Regions from separate parts of the Lederbergia sp. B243.17 genome, predicted to be linked through region 2. Evidence: predicted binding sites of a transcription regulator. Region 2 holds the regulator's gene; each other region holds the start of a gene.
The links. Region 2 encodes LexA, which represses DNA repair genes until DNA is damaged. Its sites were predicted from a motif close to CGAACATATGTTCG; they were not measured.
Positions count from the first base shown of each region.

Region 1: AC0TWI_RS08075 (type IA DNA topoisomerase) is a predicted target of LexA. The motif match lies at 4,229-4,242, and genes of this name have one in related genera.
Region 3: uvrB (excinuclease ABC subunit UvrB) is a predicted target of LexA. The motif match lies at 1,285-1,298, and genes of this name have one in related genera.

Region 1 is NZ_JBWBKF010000040.1:32,725-38,478, reverse strand. Features, by position in the region: gene AC0TWI_RS08085 (energy-coupling factor transporter transmembrane component T family protein) at 1-407, shown strand, start outside; gene AC0TWI_RS08080 (trypsin-like peptidase domain-containing protein) at 443-1,816, opposite strand; gene AC0TWI_RS08075 (type IA DNA topoisomerase) at 2,054-4,213, opposite strand; gene AC0TWI_RS08070 (glycoside hydrolase family 43 protein) at 4,348-5,754, opposite strand, start outside.
Region 2 is NZ_JBWBKF010000076.1:92,567-98,320, reverse strand. Features, by position in the region: gene dnaB (replicative DNA helicase) at 1-498, shown strand, start outside; gene spoIIP (stage II sporulation protein P) at 582-1,667, shown strand; gene lexA (transcriptional repressor LexA) at 1,702-2,322, opposite strand; gene yneA (cell division suppressor protein YneA) at 2,482-2,811, shown strand; gene AC0TWI_RS14475 (YneB family resolvase-like protein) at 2,819-3,487, shown strand; gene AC0TWI_RS14470 (DUF896 domain-containing protein) at 3,648-3,881, shown strand; gene tkt (transketolase) at 4,007-5,754, shown strand, end outside.
Region 3 is NZ_JBWBKF010000058.1:71,258-77,011, forward strand. Features, by position in the region: gene uvrB (excinuclease ABC subunit UvrB) at 1-1,137, opposite strand, end outside; gene AC0TWI_RS10955 (DUF2164 domain-containing protein) at 1,354-1,599, opposite strand; gene AC0TWI_RS10960 (CsbA family protein) at 1,702-1,941, opposite strand; gene AC0TWI_RS10965 (HD domain-containing protein) at 1,993-2,634, opposite strand; gene pstB (phosphate ABC transporter ATP-binding protein PstB) at 2,813-3,583, opposite strand; gene pstB (phosphate ABC transporter ATP-binding protein PstB) at 3,613-4,440, opposite strand; gene pstA (phosphate ABC transporter permease PstA) at 4,457-5,341, opposite strand; gene pstC (phosphate ABC transporter permease subunit PstC) at 5,338-5,754, opposite strand, start outside.

The sequences.
Region 1 (5,754 bases), on a different contig from region 2:
GTGAATTTGCCGCATCGATGAGCCGGATCGGCATCAGCTACCGCATCTCCTATGCTGTTGCGCTCGCACTTCGATACATACCGGACATCCAGCGGGATTTCCGCACGATTGCAATCTCTCAGCAAGCGAGAGGCATCGACATGTCACGGAAGGAAAAACTATCAAAGCGGCTCCGCAATGCAGGTTCGATTATCATCCCGCTCATCCTGTCGAGCCTCGAACGGATTGAGGTCATTTCCAACGCAATGGAGTTAAGGGGCTTCGGCAAAAACAAGAAACGTACATGGTACAGCGGCAAACCTTTTGCTCGGCGGGACATCCTCACGCTCGCCGTGTTCTGCCTATTATTTGTCACGGCATTGACGATCACGTTTTGGGACAGCAGCCGTTTTTATAATCCATTTTAAAAAGCTGCCTCGGCCGAATTGCCGAGGCAGCTTTCTCAGTTGGACTGCGTCTCAATCTTCTTGATTGTAAATTCTTCGTTTTGAACGGTTTGGATTGTGATGACCCATTGCTCATCGAAATACTCCTCCGTACCAAATGCATCAGTGAAAGAATAAGATTCCTCCAGTGTGACTTCCGCTTCGTCCCCATAGTAAACGATATCGGAAATATAGCGGTTTATGAATGAATACTGTTCATCCATCACCCTTTGGAAAAAGGCATCAAAAAAAGGGGCCGCCTCACTGTCCATACTATAGTAGCTGTCAACATAAGATGAATTCCGATCCCGATTTGCCAAATCAAAGTTATCCAAGAAGTCCAGTACATACGCCTCGAGCGCATCCACTTCGGAATCATCATCCATCTCCACATTTTCCTCTTCATAAGGATACGAATCATACGGCTCTTGCCAGTCATAGTCTTCCCCATAATCCTCTTCCTCGTACATACCACCGTCTTGCCAATAGTCCGGATGCTCTTCATAGTAATAGAAAGACCCGTACAGTTCTTCAGGTGACATCGGATTGGCCGCCCATGCTTCCAACTGGGAGCTCACCGTATAAAGTGGAATTGAGAAGGCGATTGTCTGGTCTGCGGTCAGCACCGCCGAATTGATGCCAATCACCTTACCTGATTGGGCGTCAAGCAGCGGGCCGCCACTACTTCCCGGCGAAACCTGCGCATCAAGCTGATAGGCATTTTTATAATGGTACTCTGCATCAAACTCGCGGTGGGCTCCTGTCAAATAGCCGATCGATGCCGTGTTTTCCAGGCCTCGCGGACTGCCGAGAGCGATAACCTCTGTTCCGACCGCTGTTTCCGTGTTCTCAATCGGCAAAGCAGCCTGGCCCGCAAGTGCATCAACTTGGATAAGTGCAATATCCACTTGATCCGATAAGCCGATCACCTTACCGGACAAATTTTCGCCCTGGCTTGTTCTTACCGTGACATCCGTATATCCGGCAACAACGTGGGCGTTTGTCGCAACATGCCCTTGCTGGTCAAATAAAAATCCGGATCCTTGCGCTTCCTCTGTGAAAATTGTATACACTTTTCCCTGGGACTCTTGGATAATCGTCTTTTTATCCTTCGTCAGTTCGGGAGTTTCCTTCTTTTCTGCCGGACGCTCAGCAACCTCTTTCTTTATCGGCTGCACTGCCGCTTTTATCGGCTCGGCCTGTTTCTTCTGTCCATCTATGTATAGGAAGGTGCCCAGTCCGGCAAAAGTCAGCAATGCTATTAAACTGCAGATGGTGACGATTACTCCGAAACTCTTCCCTTCTTGCTTATGTACGCCGATCGGCTCTCCGCATTTACCGCAATATCGATCGGCCTTCTGATTCTGAGCGCCGCACTTTGAACAATACATCCCCCCGCCCCCTTTCTGCTTATATCGGCAGATAGCAGGACTTTTTAACTAGTAAATTGAAGATTTTGGGAGATGAACAGTAACTGCGGATTGTGTAAGCTGCCGGACATTGACACCGGAAGATATGAGATTTGGCTTTCTTCACGTGCCTATGCATCTCTTTGACACCGCAAAATTTCGAAACTGCTTTTCTTCCAGTGTCTATCCATCTCTATGTCAAATAGCGCCCGCGCGTTATTAACGCGGGGCGCCTTTGCTTCTGCCGGTTTTCGGTGCAAACTTGCGGAATTCAAACTGGATGCTCCCTTCCGACTTCTCCTTCCAGACGAGATACGCGTCGAATGGCTTTTTCCCTTTAAATCCCTTCATCAAGTTCGTTTTTCCTTTTTCCAACAGCTTCTTCGCATTCGTTTCGCTGATCGTTTTTCCGAGCAGCTTTTTCGTCAAGATAAAATTACATTTGGAGCAGCCGTACACCCGGTATTTGTCGACAACAGGCTCCCCGCATTTCGGGCAAGGCCCAAGCGGTCCAGCCGCCTTGCCTGCTTCGGGATAGGAGCTGAAATCCCAACCTTCGGCGCCCTGAATCGCATCTTCGACAAGCTTCCCGGCGAGTCGTTTCGACTGTTCTATAAATGGACCGGGCTGTGCCTCCCCTTTGCCGATTTCCTTCAGCCGCCGCTCCCAGCGCCCTGTCAGTTCCGGCGAGGCAAGCAGCGTTTCCTGCACCGCATCCATGAGGATAAACGCCTTTGCGCACGGAGCAACGCGATGCTGGACGATTTCGATGTATTCCAGCGACTTCAATCTTTCAATGATGTTCGACCTCGTGCTTTCTTCACCGAGGCCGGAAACATCCTTCAGCACTTTCCCCAAATCTTTATCATCAAGCGTCTGCCCGGCGTTCTTCATTGCCGTGATCAGTTCCCCCTCCGTATAGCGCTTTGGCGGGGTCGTCTTGCCTTCCGTCACTTTGACCGGGTCAGCGATTCCCCGCTCACCTTCCGATACATCGGGAAGAAGCGGGTCCTTTTTTTCATCGGACTTTTCCTTTTCAAAAATCACCTGCCGCCAACCGGGTTCGAGCATCTGCTTTCCTTTTGAAACGAAAGGATGGCCATTTACATGTGTCTTGATCTCCGTATGGGCAAAAATCGCCGGGCCGTAATGGGCGGCAATCAGAGAACGGGCAATCAAGTCATAGATTTTCCGTTCGTCGGGTGAAAGCCTGCCGAGATTCGGAACTTTTTCCGTTGGAATAATCGCATAGTGGTCGGTCACAAGCTTTTCATTGACATACCTTTTGTCATGAAGAACCGATCGTTCCGTCCTGCCGGCAAGCTGAGCATACGGCTCAAGCTTGGCAAGCTTGCCGAGAATTTCGGGAAATTGCGCCGCTTCGCCTTTTGTCACATGCTGGCTGTCCGTCCGCGGATAGGAAAGATACGATTTTTCATATAAAGCTTGGGTAACATCGAGCGTTTTTTTCGGAGAAAACTTATACCGTTTATTGGCGAGTGCCTGCAAGCTCGACAAGCTGTGGAAAAACGGCGGCAGCACATTTTTCGTCTCGCGGATAACTTTGTCGACAACCGCTTCCTGTTTGTTCGTCTCCTGCTGAATCTTCTCTGCCTCTTCCTTTTTGGCGAAGCGGGTCCCTTTTTCAGTTGTGTATTTTCCTTCATATCCTTTACCTGCCACGTCAAAACGGGCAACCACTTCATAAAACGGTTCAGACACAAAGCTTTGAATCTCCCTTTCTCGCTTTACGACCATTGCAAGCGTCGGCGTCTGCACCCTGCCGACGGAATAGACGGTCCGGCCGCCGCCTTTTTTCTGAATCAAAAGCGTATACGCCCGGCTCGCATTCATCCCGATCAGCCAATCCGCATAGCTGCGGGACATGGCCTCGTAATAAAGCGGAGTCGTCGATTCGATGCTGCGCAGATTTCCGAATGCTTGGACAACAGCGGCCTTTGTCAGGCTGCTCACCCATAGCCGGCGCATCGGTTTCTTCACGCCTGCCATCTTGACGACGAGCCGGACGATCAGCTCCCCTTCCCTGGCCGGGTCTCCAGCAGCAATAATCTCTTTCACCCGCGGATCTCGAAGCACTTCTTTGACCGCCTGATAGCGGGAGGCTTTAGAGCGGATCAATTGATATTGAAAAGACTCGGGAATCATCGGCAGCGATTCCAGCCGCCACTTTTTCAGCTCCGGATTCATCACATGCGGCTCGGCAATTTCGAATAAATGCCCGCTGCACCAAGTGAGCAGCGCCCCATCGGGAAATTCCCGGCAAGGTGCAATCTCGATATGATTTCCCCTCTTCGCGTGCTTGAACGGCGCCGCCAACGCTTGTGCCTGGGACGACTTCTCCGCTATGATCGCCTGCATTCCAATCCCTCCATCAAAACGTACGTTCGTTTCTCTCTATTGTACCGGAAGAGCCGGACAATTGGAAGACATGCCTCAAGCCGTGAAAAGAAAAAACGCTTAGCCCAATAGCTAAACGTTTTTTAACAGGCTGCCTATTTATCCAACCCAACATATTCAAAGAAAGCAAAATCAGCATAGGATCCAGCCTTCCGGTCCATGTCATGGACACCGATGCCGACAAAGTTCCCAGTAAATCCGCCTGCTAGGATCGTGACATCCAAGCTTTCACCAATCCGTTGCCAAGAATCCTGATTGTCCATCCGGTAAAAGAATTGGCCCACAGGACCGTCCACTTCTACCTTCAGCCCTACCTCCCCACTCTCAAGCGGGATGATCTCAGGAAATAATGTGAATTCCCCATCCACACATTGCATCAACCGGATCACACGCCCTTTTTCCTCGTCGACTGTCACATATGCATACATATAACGGCTGTCATTCAAATACAGCAGCAATCCGGCCATTTGATTGTATGTTTCCGGTGTATAATCCAGTTTCGTCTCCGCCTGGAAATGAAAGTCCTTTTGCCGGATCGCAAGGATATGGTGATCAAAAAGCGATTGAACCGAGTCGCCCGAGAAGATGCGCAAATAGCCTTCGCGGCTTGTTGTATTGCACCAGGAATCATCGGCCAAAATGCGCAGCGTGTTCCACTCTTTTGCAAGTTCCCCGTTAAAATCGTCCTGGAAATCCGTATTCCTTCTTTGCGTGACAGGCTCCGTTGTAACGATTTCCGTTTCCAGCTGCGGGCCATTGCCGCCGTCTTTCAGCCGCAGCCAGCCATCTTCCGTCCAGTACACCTCTTGAATCGCCGTTTCACGGCCCAAGATTGCTTTTCCTTGAAGCGGCCGGGTGCACAAATAGGCCATGTACCAGTTCCCTGTCGAGGTTTGGACGATGCTGCCATGTCCCGAGCATTGCAGCGGAGAGTCAGGTTTGTCACTCGCTGTCAGCATCGGATAATCCGGATCCACTTCATATGGCCCTGTCATATCCTTTGCCCGGCAGATTGTCACAGCATGGCCGGACCCTGTCCCGCCTTCTGCTGTGATCAGATAGTAGTAGCCTCCATGACGATATAAATGGGGAGCTTCTGTCTTTGCCAGCTCCGTGCCGTCAAAAATCTTATGCACAGGCCCGACCAATTTCTGCTCTTTTGCATCGTATTCCTGCAGCACGACACCGGCTGACTTATTGCCCGTTTCCATCCGATAATCCCAAATCTCATTCAGGATCCACTTACGCCCGTCCTCATCATGGAATAAGGAAGGATCGAAACCGCTGCTGTTTACATAAACAGGCTCCGACCACGGCCCGTTAATGCTCGGGGCTGAGATCAGATAGTTATGGCTGTCTTTAAATGGGCGTTTCGTACTTTTCACGTCCGTATAGATCAGATAAAATAGCCCATCCGCATAACTGATTTGCGGAGCCCAAATACTGCCGTTTTGCGGGTTTCCCTGTAAATCGACTTGGTCCGTCAAGATGTCTGTCTCATG
Region 2 (5,754 bases):
CATATCGAGGACTGGCACCTCCGGATCCATGACAAAAGCGGCCAATCGATTGCCGATATTCGTTCCGCCATCCAAATGACAAAGCAGGAACTGCCGGAAAGGAAACGTATGGCCATCATTGATTACTTGCAGCTGATGGATACGGATGAAAGGCAGGAGCGTCATGACCTGGCGATCGGCCGGATTACGCGGGAGCTGAAGGCGACGGCGCGCCAGCTAGAGGTGCCCATCATCCTCCTTTCTCAGCTTTCGCGCTCGGTTGAATCGCGGAATGACAAGCGGCCGATGCTCTCCGATCTGAAAGACTCCGGAAGCATTGAGCAGGACGCGGATCTCGTTCTCTTTTTGTACAGGGATGACTATTACAGCCGGAACACCGAGGAGACGAATGTGACGGAGTGCTTGATCGCCAAGCATCGCAATGGCCCGATTGGAACACTCCGTTATCATTTCCGCAAAGAGACCGGGCAGTTTACCGAAGAGAGTCTCGCAAACTAGCAGCGGCAAAAACGAACAGGAATACGAGTGGCGGTTTTACATATACATGGGATATATCAACTCTTATAAAAAGGATGAAATGGATGCTGAAAATCGCCGCAAGGTCTGTACTCTTTATCACTGCCGCCTTCCTGATCGTATCGGTCATCGCATTTTCCAGCCTGAAAATCAGTTTCCTGTCCATTGCAGGCAAAAACGCCGCCAGTTCCGAGTCTCTGCTCTATTTCATGGCAATGGAGTCGCGAGCCCTTCACTCCGTCCTGCCTGAGATGGATGATGTCTCTTTTACAAAAAGCACGCTAGAATTTCTGACCCATTTGAACGTCAGCGATATCCGCACGTTTCTCGTAAGCGAGATTCCGGGGCTGCAGGCAGCGATGCCGAGACAGCTTGTGGCAGGTGATGACGACGAGTTCGGCCACCTTCCGATCGAATCTCCTGTTCCCCCCGATTTCGGAGACTGGGAGAGCAATGAAGACAAGGAAGCGCCTGTTCAAGAAAAGCCTGAACCTCCTGCTAATCCGGCTGCCTTGATATATCACACTCATACAAGAGAGTCATATCTTCCGTTTAAGCCAGGCGTAACAGACATCAATCAAGCCTTCCATATGGAGAAGAATGTAACGTTATTCGGCAAACGTCTTGGAGAAAAGCTGGAGGAAAAAGGGATAAAAACGCTCGTCAATACGGATGATGTATCAGACATCCTCAATCAGCGGGGAATGACCTATAGTCAAAGCTATAAGGTATCAAGAGAATTGGTGACGGAAGCACTGGCGCAAAACAAGGAAGTTCAGCTTGTGCTCGATATTCATAGAGATACAGCTCGAAAGGATAAAACGACTGCCATGATCAATAATATCAGTCATGCAAAGGTGCTGTTCATCGTCGGAACCGGCCACCCTAATTATGAAAAAAACCTATTGTTTGCAGAAAGGCTGAACAGTTTACTGAAGGCGAAATATCCGTCGCTCTCTCGAGGCGTATGGGACAAGCCGCGTGATTATTACAACAATGGGATATACAACCAGGACCTTGCTGAAAAATCAATTGTCATCGAACTGGGAGGGGTAGACAACACGCAGGATGAACTGAACCGGAGCGTCGACATACTGGCAGAAGTGATCAGTGAATATTACTGGGGAGAAGCCGTTGAGGCAAATAACTAGAATAAGAGCCTGAATGTATATTCAGGCTCCGATATCAATGGATTTGATGTCTATATAGGGCAACAACTTTGCCGAGGATGGAAACAGATTCCAAAATGATCGGTTCCATCGAAGAATTTTCCGGCTGCAGGCGGAAATGGCCCTTTTCTTTATAAAAACGCTTGACGGTCGCTTCGTTTTCTTCCGTCATCGCAACAACGATGTCGCCGTTGCTTGCAGTCTGCTGCTGGCGGACAACCACATAGTCGCCATTATGGATGCCGGCTTCAATCATACTTTCCCCGACGATTTCCAGCATGAAGATATGCTCATCAGCCGGAACGAGATGATCTGGCAGCGGAAAATACTCTTCAATGTTCTCAACAGCAGAGATCGGAATACCTGCCGTAACTTTACCGACAAGCGGCACGTTGACAATATTATGCTTTGGAACCTGTTCATCATCCAGTTGAAGGATTTCAATCGCACGGGGCTTAGTCGGATCCCTTCTGATCAGGCCTTTGCTTTCAAGCCGGGCCAGGTGACCGTGCACGGTCGAACTGGAAGCAAGTCCGACTGCTTCACCGATTTCTCTGACCGAAGGCGGATAGCCCTTGGATTTCACCTCGAGCTTAATAAAATCCATGATATCCTGCTGCCTTTTGGATAGCTTCATTTCTTCATCACGCTCCGCAATTCTTTTATTATCCACATTATAGCATGGTGAGATTTGGAATACAAACATAAGTTCGAACAAGTGTTGACAACAAACAAGTGTTCGTTTTATAATCAAATCAATACATACGAACAAATATTCGATTTTGGGGGATTGGATATGTCTATCATTTGGAAAAAATATTCTTTTGTTATTTTGTTTTTCACTGCAATCGTGCTGATGGCTGCATACTTGGCTTTCCAGGAAGGGCAGGAGAAGAACCGATTTGATACAATAACTGTGAGACAGGGTGAAACATTATGGGAGCTTGCCGACCAGTATGCAGAGAAAGCTGGCATGCACCGCGCCGAATTTGTTGAGAAGGTCCGGCAAGAAAACAATCTGGCCGGAAGGATGATTAAAGACGGCGACTCGATTGTAATTCCTGCACCGCCGGAGAGCTGGCATTCAGGTGAAAGCCAGCTCGCGTTCAGCGCTAAAAGGAAGTGACAGCCAGATGAAAGTGATCATATATTGCCGGGTCAGCACGGAAAAAGAGACACAGGAAACCTCCCTTGCCCGGCAGGAGGAGGAATTGACGGCCGCAGCCCGTGCCTGGCAGTTTGAAGTGGATGCGATCATTCGCGAACAGGCGAGCGGGTATTCGCTCGACCGGCCTGGGGTGCTCGATATGCTTGACCGGATCAAAGAGGAGCAGATTGATGCCGTCCTGATTCAGGATGAGACGCGGCTCGGGCGCGGAAACGCAAGAATTGCGCTCCTGCATTGCCTGATGAAGGAAAATGTCCGGGTGTACAGTTTTGCTCATAATGGTGAATTGCAGATTTCCGAATCGGATTCGATGGTGCTCAAGATCGTCAGCATGGTGGAAGAGCATCAGCGCAAGCTGCATAACTTGAAAATCCAGCGCGGCATGAAGCGGGCTGTGGAGCATGGTTACCGGCCCGAAAAAAACTTGAAGAACCGAGGAAATTTGGAGGGGCGCGAACGGAAAGAGCTTCCCGTCGACGAAATCATCCGGCTGCGGCAAAACGGACTCACGTTCGAGGAGATCGCGGCAACGATGAGGGGGTTCGGCTATGCCGTCTCAAAAGCGACCGTCCACCGGCGCTACAAGGAGCATATGGAGGAGCAGGCCCTCCATGATAATAGTGATAGGACGTAAGAAATCCTCGTATCATCTTTGATAAGATGATACGGGGATTTTTTTATTACGGCATCGATAAAGCTTGAAATTTGTTCTCTACCGCCATTTCTAGTAAGATGGCTTTAATCAAAAAACTTTCCCTCCCAGGTTGGAAATTTTAACGAAAAGGGGTTTTTCGATGCTATCAAAAGAAAAGCTTGAGCGTATTAACCAACTGTCTAAAAAATCGAAGGAAGAGGGGTTAACTGCAGAAGAAGCGAAGGAACAATCAAGTTTGCGCGCCGAATATCTGCAGGTTTTCCGCTCCACGATGAAAGATACAATTGAGCATGTACGTGTATTCGATGAAACAGGAGAAGAAGTGACGCCTGAAAAAGTACGAAAGATCCAGGCAAAGAAAAAACTTCATTAATCTTGAAGGACTTGACCCGGCCATGCACTTGCTGTTTTCTTGCAATGTCGGATTATGTTTGTATTATCGGTCAATTCCGATTATGATGAATATTGACTATTACGTAGATGGAGAGGTTGTTGCACATGTTTGAGAAAATTGATCAACTCGCGGTAAATACGATCAGAACATTGTCGATCGATGCGATCGAAAAAGCGAATTCCGGACACCCAGGCCTGCCGATGGGTGCTGCTCCAATGGCTTACACATTATGGAGCCGCTTTATGAATCACAATCCGAAAAATCCAGCATGGTTCAACCGTGACCGCTTTGTGCTGTCTGCAGGACATGGATCGATGCTGCTTTACAGTCTGCTGCACTTGTCAGGCTACGGAGTGGAGATGGAGGACATCAAAAACTTCCGTCAGTGGGGAAGCCGCACACCGGGACATCCCGAATACGGCTATACGCCTGGTGTAGAAGCGACAACAGGTCCGCTCGGCCAGGGAATCGGTATGGCAGTTGGCATGGCGATGGCAGAAGCGCATCTTGCTGCGACGTACAACAAGGATGATTTTAAAGTAGTCGACCACTTTACATACGCATTGTGCGGAGACGGGGACCTGATGGAAGGCGTTGCATCTGAAGCCGTTTCACTTGCTGGTCACCTGAAGCTTGGAAAACTGGTCATGCTCTATGATTCAAATGACATCACGCTTGATGGCGAGCTGGACAAGTCGTTCTCCGAGAATGTCGGCAAACGTTTTGAGGCATATGGCTGGCAGTATCTGCGTGTAGAAGACGGAAATGACATGGATGAAATCGCGAAAGCAATCGAAGCAGCGAAGGCGGACACATCCAAGCCGACACTGATCGAAGTGAAAACAGTTATCGGCTATGGCGCTCCAAACAAATCCGGCAAATCTGCCGTCCATGGCGCTCCGCTAGGCGAAGCTGAAATGAAGCTGACAAAAGAGGCGTACAAGTGGACATATGAGGAAGACTTCTATGTTCCATCTGAAGTGTATGACCACTTTGAGACTGTGATGGTAAAAGCGGGAGAAGAGAAAGAAGCTGCTTGGAATGAGCTTTTTGAAAAATACAAAGAGGCCAACCCTGAAATCGCGGAACAGCTCAGCAACGCAATAACTGGTGAACTTCCAGAAGGCTGGGATAAAGACGTCCCTGTCTATGAAACAGGAAAAAGCCTTGCTTCCCGGGCTTCGAGTGAGCAAGTGTTGAATGCGATCAGCCAGAACCTGCCTACACTTTTCGGCGGTGCTGCCGACTTGGCAAGCTCCAACAAGACGATGATGAAGGAAAAAGGCGATTTTGACGCATCCAACTATGCGGGAAGAAACGTCTGGTTCGGTGTCCGTGAATTCGGTATGGGTGCAGCGATGAATGGGATTGCCCTTCATGGCGGCCTGCGTGCATTCGGCGGAACATTCTTCGTCTTCTCTGATTACCTGCGCCCGGCCATCCGCCTTGCTTCATTGATGCAACTGCCGGTCACATACGTATTTACCCATGACAGCATTGCGGTCGGTGAAGATGGCCCGACGCATGAACCTGTTGAACAGTTGGCTGCCTTGCGCGCTATGCCGGGATTGTCTGTCATCCGTCCGGGAGACGGAAACGAAACGGCGGCTGCCTGGAAAGTGGCGATGCAGTCGAAGCACCGCCCGACGGCCCTTGTTTTGACAAGACAGAACTTGCCGACCATCGAAGGTACCGATAAAACAGCTCAAGAAGGAGTCGAAAAAGGGGCTTATGTCATTTCGCCTGCTAAAGATGGCAATGCTGAAGCGCTTTTGATTGCAACCGGATCTGAAGTCGGCCTTGCGGTGGACGCTCAGAAAGAGCTTGAAAAAGAAGGTATTTCCGTGTCCGT
Region 3 (5,754 bases), on a different contig from region 2:
GAACTTAAGCGGCCGGTTATCAAGGGCTGACGGAAGACGGAAGCCATGATCAACGAGCACCTGCTTGCGCGCCTGGTCCCCGTTGTACATGCCGCGGATCTGCGGAAGCGTAACATGCGATTCGTCAATGACAATCTGGAAGTCGTCTGGGAAATAATCGAGCAGTGTATACGGAGTGGCGCCCGCTTCCCTCAATGTCAGATGGCGGGAGTAATTCTCGATCCCTGAACAGAACCCCATTTCCCTCATCATTTCCAAGTCGTACCGTGTTCTTTGCTCAAGGCGCTGCGCTTCAAGCAGCTTGTCGTTATCGCGGAGCTCTTTCAGTCTTTCTTCAAGCTCTATCTCTATGTTGTCAATCGCAATTCGCAATTTATCTTCGCGGGTAACGAAGTGGGACGCCGGGAAGATGGCGACATGATCGCGGTCCCCGATGATTTCGCCGGTCAGTGCATCAACTTCCCGGATCCGGTCGATTTCATCACCAAAAAATTCGATCCTGATACAATGCTCATCCCGGGAAACCGGAAAGATTTCTACTACATCGCCGCGGACCCGGAATGTCCCGCGCTGAAAGTCGATGTCATTTCGCGCATACTGGATGTCCACCATTTTCCTTAGCAATTGGTTCCGCTCCATTTCCATTCCTGTCCGGAGCGAGACAACGAGCTCTCGGTACTCTTCCGGGGAACCGAGACCGTAAATGCAGGAGACACTGGCGATGATCAGAACATCGCGCCGCTCAAAAAGCGACGATGTGGCCGAGTGACGGAGCTTATCAATTTCATCATTGATACTGGCATCCTTCTCGATATACGTATCTGTCTGCGGCACATAGGCTTCAGGCTGGTAATAATCGTAGTAGCTGACAAAGTATTCGACCGCATTGTTCGGGAAAAACTCCTTGAATTCACTGTACAGCTGGCCGGCCAACGTTTTGTTATGTGCGATGACAAGCGTCGGTTTGTTTATTTCCTTAATCACATTCGAAACAGTAAACGTTTTTCCGGTACCTGTTGCTCCGAGCAAAGTTTGATACTTCTCACCTTTATTCAGGCCAGCAACGAGACGGTCGATCGCTTTCGGCTGGTCGCCTGAAGGTGTATACTTCGAAAAAATTTGGAACTGGTTTTTCACAGTGCAATCCCCCTTCATCATCAACGATTGCTAACAACGATATAAATCTATATAAAATGGCTTTGACCCCATTATGATCCATTCTTCTTCAAGAATTACATATATTCTTATTTTACCACAACGCCAGGCTCAATAACCAACAAAAAGCGAACGTATTTTCGTCTTTTTTTCATAAAAAAAGGCTGGACACGACAATGCCGTTCCAGTCCTTCCTTCTCACGAATCTTCTTTTTGCAGGGCATACAGGTCCTCTTCCAAACCTTGCATATGCTGTTCGGCCATCTCCCTCGCATCTGAGATAGCGCTATTGTAAAACACAGGCCCGAGGCGGTCCTTTACAAAATCAAATACCACTTCTGCCGCCAATTCACCAATTTCCTCTCCCCGCTCTTCAAGAAAAAATTCCTGTATCTCGCGGATCATCCCGCGTTTTTTCTCGGCTGAAAGCTTTGGCATCAACATCGCTTCATCCCCCTTTCCCTTTGAGGCTCCATCTATCATAGCATGGTTGGCATATTTGTCCTTCAGCAAAAAACGCCTCATGAAAAGATTGTCCTCTTTTCATCAAGCGCTTTTTTTCTTCCCTTTTTTCTTTGTCATCCGGTTGGCGAAAAACAATCCGGCCGTTAAAGAAGCCGCGTCGACAAGAACGAGCCACCACGTATGCAAATAGCCATTGTAAGCAGAGACTAGGATCAAGGCGACCGTCAGCACAAAGCCGACAGTCCGGCTATACGTCACCCTTGTAAAAAATACGACCAGAATGGCCGGTAAAAAAATCGCAGAGATCACTTTATCGATCACCGGTTACCACCTCAATCCAATTTTTCCCGAAATCCGTCTAAAGTGCAAGTTTTATTTTCCACTGTCCTCGATCATTTTCTCTGTAATGACCGTCAGCTCACTTTGTTCGATAAACCTTTCTGTTAGCATATCCGGCAGCACTTCATCCAAAAAGTATTTGACACAGTTCATATCCTTGAATAAAAGAATTGTGCTGAGTGCTTCCTCATAGATTTCCAAGAACAATGGCTCAGGGTTCTCCTTCTGAATTTCTCCAAAAGATTCATAAAGCAGGTCGATTTTATCCGCAACCGACAGGATCCTTCCTTCCATCGACTCGTCTTTCCCCTCTTTGAATCTTTCCAAGTAGATGGATTGGAATTGAGGGGGAAATTCTTTTTCGACGAACTTTTTTGTCATTTCTTCCTCGACTTCACTGAAAAGCCGCTTCAACTCTTTGGACGCGTATTTAACCGGGGTTTTGATATCACCCGTGAACAGCTCCGCATAATCGTGGTTCAGCGCTTTCTCATATAAAAGCCGCCAGTCGACCTTTTCTCCTGCCGATTCTTCGACCGTGCCGAGGAACTGGGCAATTTTTGTCACTTTAAAGGAATGGCTCGCGACAGAATGTTCCTGGAATTTGAACTTGCCTGGACAGCGATAGATCTTCTCCAAATCCGATAGACTCTTAAAATAATGATGGACTCCCATATTCTTTCACCACCCATACGTATGATCGTGCTTGCAATCATTTACCCTGCCTGGCAAGCAAGCTAAACGTTGTCCCTTTTTCTATCTTATGCACAAAGACAGTGCTTGTTAGTCATTCACTTTACCATGGGAAAGGCCGCTAGACAAAAATAAAGACCTCCAAATCGGAAGGTCCCTGTCAGCCAAACCGGCCGGATATATAATCTTCTGTCTGTTTCTTGGCAGGACGATTGAACATCCTATCGGTTTCGTTGAATTCGACGACTTCACCCTGATAGAAAAAGGCAGTTTCGCCGGAGACTCTTGCTGCTTGCTGCATGTTATGGGTGACGATAATAATCGTGTACTCTTTCTTCAGCTCAGCAATCAGCTTTTCCAGTTTCATCGTGGAAATCGGGTCAAGCGCAGATGTTGGTTCATCCATCAGAATGATTTCCGGTTCTGCTGCCAGCACCCTCGCCAGTACAAGACGCTGCTGCTGGCCGCCCGACAGTCCCATTGCCGATTTCTTCAAGTCATCCTTCACTTCATCCCAGAGGGCCGCTGCTCTCAGGCAGGTTTCCACCTTCTCATCCAATTCGCGCTTGGATGGGCGGCCATGGAGCCGAGGACCGTAAGCAATATTGTCATAGATCGATACCGGGAAAGGATTCGGCTGCTGGAACACCATTCCGATCTTCTTTCGCAGCTGGGAAACATCAACTTCCGGCCCATATATATCTTTGCCAAAGGCCGTGATCTCTCCTTCAACCCGGCTCGACGAGTACAGATCATTCATCCGGTTGATTGTCCGGAGAAACGTCGACTTCCCACAGCCGGAAGGACCGATGAGCGCTGTTACCTCATTTTTTTTCAAATCCAAATTGATTTTTTTCAGCGCATGGAACTTGCCATAGTAAAAATCAAGATTTTCTGTTTTGATGGCAGTTGTCGGCCGGGCGTCGGCCATTTGCAGTACATTCATTAATTTCTGCCCCCTCAGCCGAAACGGCCGGTAATATAGTCTTCAGTCTGCTTAAGGCGCGGTTTCGCGAACAGCTCAACTGTCCTGCCGTGCTCAATCAGGTTGCCCATGTAGAAAAAAGCAGTGTAGTCGGAGATTCTCGCAGCCTGCTGCATGTTATGCGTCACAATAATGACTGTATACTCACGGGCCAGTTCCCCGATCAGCTCCTCAATTTTCCCCGTTGAAATCGGATCAAGCGCCGATGCCGGCTCATCCAGCAGCAGGACATCCGGTTTGACCGCGAGACTCCTTGCGATACAAAGACGCTGCTGCTGCCCGCCGGAAAGGGAGATTGCCGATTGGCCGAGCTTATCTTTCACTTCATCCCAAAGCGCTGCCTGCCGCAGGCTCATCTCCACGATCGCTTCCAACTCATCCTTCCGTTTGATCCCGTGATGCCTTGGTCCAAATGCGATATTCTCAAAAATCGATTTGGCGAATGGATTCGGCCTTTGGAAAACCATACCGATCCTTTTGCGGATTTCAAACAAATTGGCATTATCCTGATTGATATCTACCTCTTTATAAAGAATCCGCCCTTCTGAACGGCATCCGGTAATTTCATCGTTCATTCTGTTAAGACTTCGCAAAAAGGTTGATTTGCCGCAGCCCGAGGGCCCTATCAATGAAGTGACGCATTTCTCTGGAAAAGAAAGCGACACTTCCCGGACAGCTGTTTTTTCCCCGTAATAAACAGACAGGGACTCCGTTGCGAGTGCGTTTTGTGCTGCTATCTTCCTCAGTTCCACGGACAAATCGGGTATGAACGTTTCTTTTCTTTCCCGTAAACTTACCGCCATCGTGCATTCCTCCTTATCAAGATGAAGTCATTTTTTTGTAGACAAATTTTCCAAGCAGCCTTGCACCTGCATTAAACAGGAGAATGCCGATGATTAGCAGTGCAGCAGCGCCGTCGGACACGGCCTGCGCATCGGGCATAATCCCTTCTCCATTGATTTTCCAGATGTGGACGGCTAATGTTTCCGCCGGCCGCAGCGGGTTAAGCGGGGAAGTGGCGGAGAGCGGGTTCCAATTGGCAAAATCCAGGGCCGGACTGCTCATGCCTGCGGTATAGATGAGAGCAGCCGCTTCGCCGAATACTCGGCCGGAGGCAAGGATGACACCTGTGATAATCCCCGGCAGAGCGGCAGGAAGGATGACCGAAACGATCGTTTCCCATCTCGATACGCCGAGGGCAAGGCCAGCCTCGCGCTGGCTCGCCGGAACGTTGCGGATGGAATCTTCCACAACACGTACCATCAGCGGCAAATTGAACACACTTAGAGCGAGGGCACCCGATAAAATGGAGAAGCCCCATCCCATCCAAATGACGAAGAAGAGGAAACCGAACAAACCCACTACAATCGACGGCAAGGAAGACAGGACTTCAATCATCGTCCGGATCGTGTCCGTCAGCCAGTTCTTCCTCGCATATTCTGCCAAATAAATGCCGGCTCCTAGTGAAATCGGAATCGAAATGATCATCGTCAAAACGAGTATATAAAACGAATTGAACAATTGTGGGCCAATCCCTCCGCCCGCTTTGAATATTTGCGGCGGCGAGGTGATGAAGCTCCAGGAGAGCTTTGGCAGACCGTTATACAAAATATATGAGAACATGCCAGCCAACAATAGAACGATAAAGCAGGCGATACCTGTCAAAATGACGGTTGCCAGTTTATCCGCTGATTTTGCTTTCATTTTCCTGCACTTCTCCTTCCGATCATGCGAATACAGATGATGAAAAACAGAGACATCAAGAGCAGCACGAGAGCGAGTGACCAAAGGGCATTGTTTTCTGTCTGGCCAAGCACCGTGTACCCCATTCCCATCGTCAGCATGCTTGTCAAAGTGGACGCCGGCTCAAACAGCGAACCCGGGATGACAGCAGAATTACCGATAACCATCTGGACCGCAAGTGCTTCGCCAAATGCCCGGGCCATACCGAAGATAACGGCCGTCAGCAAACCGGGCCGGGCCGTTTTCACGACAATCCGCCAAATTGTCTGCCAGCGTGTGGCACCGAGCGCGTAGGACGCTTCTCTCAGATTTTGCGGAACGGCTTTGATGGCATCAGCAGAAAGACTTGCAATCGTCGGCAGAATCATGACAGA